DNA from 2 places in the Nocardia sp. NPDC050435 genome. Region 2 is predicted to be linked to the other one. Evidence: riboswitches for the same ligand, from Rfam matches in the RefSeq annotation. Region 2 holds a riboswitch; the other holds the start of a gene.
The links. A riboswitch is a leader RNA that binds a small molecule or an ion and turns the genes downstream of it on or off. The one in region 2 is predicted to bind S-adenosylmethionine.
Positions count from the first base shown of each region.

Region 1 (2,193 bases), on a different contig from region 2:
GGCGGGGACGGCGGCCAGGAAGAAGTCGCGGACGGCCTGCTCGGCCAGCGGGCGCAGCGGGGTGGGGACTTCCTCGGGCACCATGCCGCCGAGAACCTCGTCCAGGGTGCCCATTTCGGCGATACCGCCGCGGCGGGTGTCCAGGTTCAGCCAGGCGACGCGCATGCCGGTGACGCCGCTGCGGCCGGGATCGGAGGGGACGAAGGTGAACATGGTCTGGCCGGATTTCACGGCGTCCAGGTCCAGCCCGGGGATGACGATGTTGTGCTTCGGCCAGGGCCCCGGCACCGCGCCCGCCATGGCGGGCTTGCCCAGGGTGGCGCCCGGGCCGCCACAGAACGCCGCGGTCGGATACAGGAACGGGGTGACGCCCAGCGCCTCCAACGCGGTCAGCGCCTCGGAGCCGGCGACCGCCGAGCGATCGGCCGCCGCGCCGACGCGCGCAGGCGCGTCGTCGGCGTAGGCGGTGCCCGGGGCGGCCAGCGCGAGCCCGGCCAGCGCCAGGGCGGGCACCGGCGCGGCCAGCGCGACGGCCACCGCGGCGCGGGCGAGTCGAGCGCCGAACGACTTCGTGACGGACACGGCGGACCTCCTCGGCAGCGGGTGAGCGAGGCACCAACGGTACGTCAGCAAACCGGCGGGCCAGGCGGATTGCGGCACCGCACAGCTTCGGCGCGGCGAGTGCCGCCACTCGGCAGTCACCAACGGCCGCGACCATAATCCACGCCACCACCGCCGCCGACCAGTGCTGCGCTCACCGTGATTTCTACTCTTGCCGCCGAGTTCGCTTGCTCCCCATGATGTTCGGGCACCATCCAGAGCGATCGAGAGACCTGGCTCGCCGACGTCGCAGCAACCCCCCGGCACGCCGGGTGCGGGTGCTTCCGCCAGGACCGATGGAGGACCCGACCATGAGCACCGCCTACCGGAATACGCCGTCATGAAGTTCCTGCTTTTCACGCTGGTCACCCGGACACCGGATCCGCACACCGGCGTGCTGCCCGAGACGCACGAGCGGCTGCGGTCGGTGGTCGGGCAGGCCCGGCTGGCCGAGGAACTCGGCTACGACGGCTTCGCCGTCGGCGAGCGGCACGAGGATCCGTTCCTCTCCGCCGCGCCCCCGGTGCTGCTCAGCCACATCGCGGCCGTCACCCGGCGGATCACGCTGTTCACCGCGGTGACGACCCTGAGCCTGCTGGACCCGGTACGCGCCTTCGAGGACTACTCGACGCTGGACAACCTCGCCGGCGGCCGCCTGGAGCTGATCATCGGCAAGGGCAACGGCGCCGCGCAGGCGGAGCTTTTCCACGTCAGCACCGCCGACCAGTGGGACCGCAACCGGGAGGGCTACGAGCTGTTCCGGGCGCTGTGGGCCAGCGACCGGGTGACCTGGTCCGGCCGCTTCCGCCCGGAGCTGGTGGCGGCCAAGGCCCTGCCCCGGCCCTACCAGCCCACGATCCGGATCTGGCACGGCAGCGCCACCAGCCGCGAGTCGGTGGAATTGGCCGCACGCCATGGTGATCCGCTGTTCTCGGCCAATGTGACCAATCCGATCGAGCCCTACGCCGAGCTGGTCCGGCACTATCGCGAACGCTGGGCGCACCACGGGCACGATCCCGCCGACGCGCTGGTCGGCGCGGGCACCGCGGGCTTCCACGTGGCGCCCACCTCGCAGGAGGCGCTGGCGGTGTACCGCCCGCTCTTCGAAGCCCGCCTGGCCCTGTCGCGCCGGCTCGGCCTGCCGATCGTGTTCGAGACGCTGGCAGACTTCGCGCAGCGCTCCTCGGCGCTGATCGGCAGCCCGGAGCAGGTGCTGGACAAGGTCGGCCGCCAGCACGAGCGATTCGGGCACGAGGTGATCCACCTGTCGGCCGAACCCGACGGCCGCACCGAAGCACAGCATCGCGGCAGCCTCGAGCTGTTCCAGCAGGCGGTGGCGCCGGAGTTGCGCCGCCGCATTCCCAGTCGTCCCCTGGCCTCCGGCCGCAGTCCCGAATTCTCTGGAGTTACACCGTGATCCGCACCCGTCCTCGCTTCGCCACCCTCGTCGGCGCGCTCGCCGCGGCCAGTACCCTGGCCGCCTGCGGCAGCGACACCGGCGGCGCGGGCGGCGACGCCGGACCGCCCCAGCCCGGCGGCACCCTGCGCTACGGTCTGTCGCAGGCGCCGTCGTGCTCGGATCCCACGCAGGCG
Region 1 covers NZ_JBFAJW010000003.1:747,103-749,295, reverse strand. Annotated here, with positions in the region: gene AB0I43_RS12050 (hypothetical protein) at 1-582, opposite strand, end outside; SAM riboswitch class I at 809-903, shown strand; gene AB0I43_RS12045 (LLM class flavin-dependent oxidoreductase) at 941-2,017, shown strand; gene AB0I43_RS12040 (ABC transporter substrate-binding protein) at 2,014-2,193, shown strand, end outside.
Region 1: linked by a shared signal. The riboswitch ahead of AB0I43_RS12045 (LLM class flavin-dependent oxidoreductase) and the one ahead of AB0I43_RS22860 (homoserine O-acetyltransferase) in region 2 are both predicted to bind S-adenosylmethionine.

Region 2 (2,193 bases):
GGTCGGAATCGACGCCGCCGACCACGCACGGCACCGGCGTCGAGGCCAGCGCCGCCGCGACGCCGCCGCGGCCGCGGCCGACGTCGTGCCGGTTCATCGCCTCGGAGAGCAGCACATAGGTGGCGGGATCGAAACGGGCACAGAGCTTTTCGGCCTGATGCTCGAGGTAGCTCTGCACCGCGTACCGGCCGCCGCGCCACGGATCCTCGGTGCCCTGGGCGTGATTCTCGAAGCGGTGATCCAGCTCGCCCTCGGTGCGATAGGTCAGGTGCGCGATGCGCCGCGCCAGGCCCATGCCGGTCATCGGGGCGCGGCCGGTGCCGTGATAATCGCCGCCCTGCCAATCCGGATCCGCCTTGATGGCGGCGATCTGCGTGGTCTGCGTGCCGATCTGATCGGCGGTGGCGCGCGCACCGACCGCGAGCACCAGCGCCGCGGCGACGCGCCGCGGGGCGCCGATCATCCACTCCAGCACCCGCATACCGCCCATCGAACCGCCGACGACCGCGGCCAGGCGGTCGATGCCGAGCAGATCCATCAGGGCGATCTCCGCGGTCACCTGATCCCGGATGGAGATCTCGGGGAAACGCGAACCCCACGGATTGCCGTCGGGCGCGAGCGAGGCGGGGCCGGTGCTGCCCTTGCAGCCGCCGAGCACGTTGGTGGCGATGACACACCATTCGTCGGTGTCGATCGGCGCACCGGGCCCGACCATGCCGTCCCACCAGCCGGCCAACTGATGCAGCCCGTCGGGGGCGCCGACGACGTGCGAATCACCGGTCAGCGCGTGCTCGACCAGCACCACGTTGTCCAGCGCGGGCGAGAGCTCACCCCAGCGCTGCACCGCGAGCCGCACGTCCGGGACCACGGCGCCGTTCTCCAGGCGCACGTCCCCGATCGCGATCGTGCCGAGCCGGCCGTCCGGCGCGGGTAGTAGGCAGCGGGCGCTCGGTTCGGTCTCCACGGTCACGCCAGCCGGCCGATCGCACGGCAAACCGCGAATTTGTGGCGGTGAACTTGTGCACACATGTGGGGGCCTCCTGAACAGCGCGCTTGCTCTCGTCCCTCGAGAGCCGGGTCATCACCCGGAGCACCCCACCGCTGCTGGAGGGTTGCCGACCAGCGAGCCGGGGCTTCGCGCTGGCACTCATGACCTAACGAACATGGTAACTGGCGGTCGGTCAACCATTGAAATCATGTCGAGGCGATCGCCGTCGGGCACGGCGAAACCGCCGGTAGCGGCCCTAATCGGCGGTCGGGCCGCAACAGAGCCGGCGCAGCTCGGCCAGCGCGCCGAGCACGGTCGTGCGGGCCGCGGCGGCCGCCTGTTCCGGATCTCCGCTGAGGATCAGCTCCTCGTCCTCGGCGAAGGCGATGTGGCACATCATCTGCCAGGTCGCGATGGCCAGGCGGACGGTGAGCGAGCCGGGCGCCACCTCGAGCCGGTCGGCCAGTGCCGCACCGAGCGCCGCGGACTTGCGGTCCCCGAATTCCATCGCCCGGGTATTGACGGCCGGGCTGTTGTGCACGATGCGCTGCATCTTCTGGAAGCGGCGCAGCGAGACGGCGTCGCTCGCGTCGGCGCGCGCGCCGCGCTCGACCATGTCCAGGAAGGCGTCGCACAGCGCCTGCAGCGGGTTGCCGATCGTCGGCTGGGCCCGCAGCCGGCCGGCGACGGCCTCGCCGAAATCCTCGACCGGGCCGAGGATGATGTCCTCTTTGATCTCGAAGTACCGGTTGACCGTGCGCGGCGAGACGTCCGCGGCGTCGGCGATCTGCTCGACGGTCGTCGCCTCGAAACCGTGCTCGTCGCACAGGTCCAGCGCGACCTCGATGATCCGCGCCCGGGTCTGCTGCTTCTTGCGTTCGCGCAGTCCAGCGGGTGCCGTGGTGCCACCGCCCCGCGCTGGTCCGGGATCGGCGGCGCTGCCGGTCGATGTGTCGAGCATGCCTCACTGTAACGCAGCCCATTCCCCTAGTTGACCGGATGAGTCAAATGTCGCATCGCGACATTTTTCTCTTGACGCCAAAAGTCGCGCGGTGTCAGGATCTTCTGCGTACTTCCGAACGAACCCGAGGGAGAATCCCGTGACCCATACCGCGCCAGCGGTGGACGTTTCCGACGTTCCCGGCGAACAAGGCGGCTCGGCCCGGTGGTGGGCACTGGGCGTGATCGCCTTGGCCCAGCTCATG
Region 2 covers NZ_JBFAJW010000007.1:289,390-291,582, reverse strand. Annotated here, with positions in the region: gene AB0I43_RS22860 (homoserine O-acetyltransferase) at 1-970, opposite strand, end outside; SAM riboswitch class IV at 1,045-1,155, opposite strand; gene AB0I43_RS22855 (TetR/AcrR family transcriptional regulator) at 1,245-1,949, opposite strand; gene AB0I43_RS22850 (MFS transporter) at 2,089-2,193, shown strand, end outside.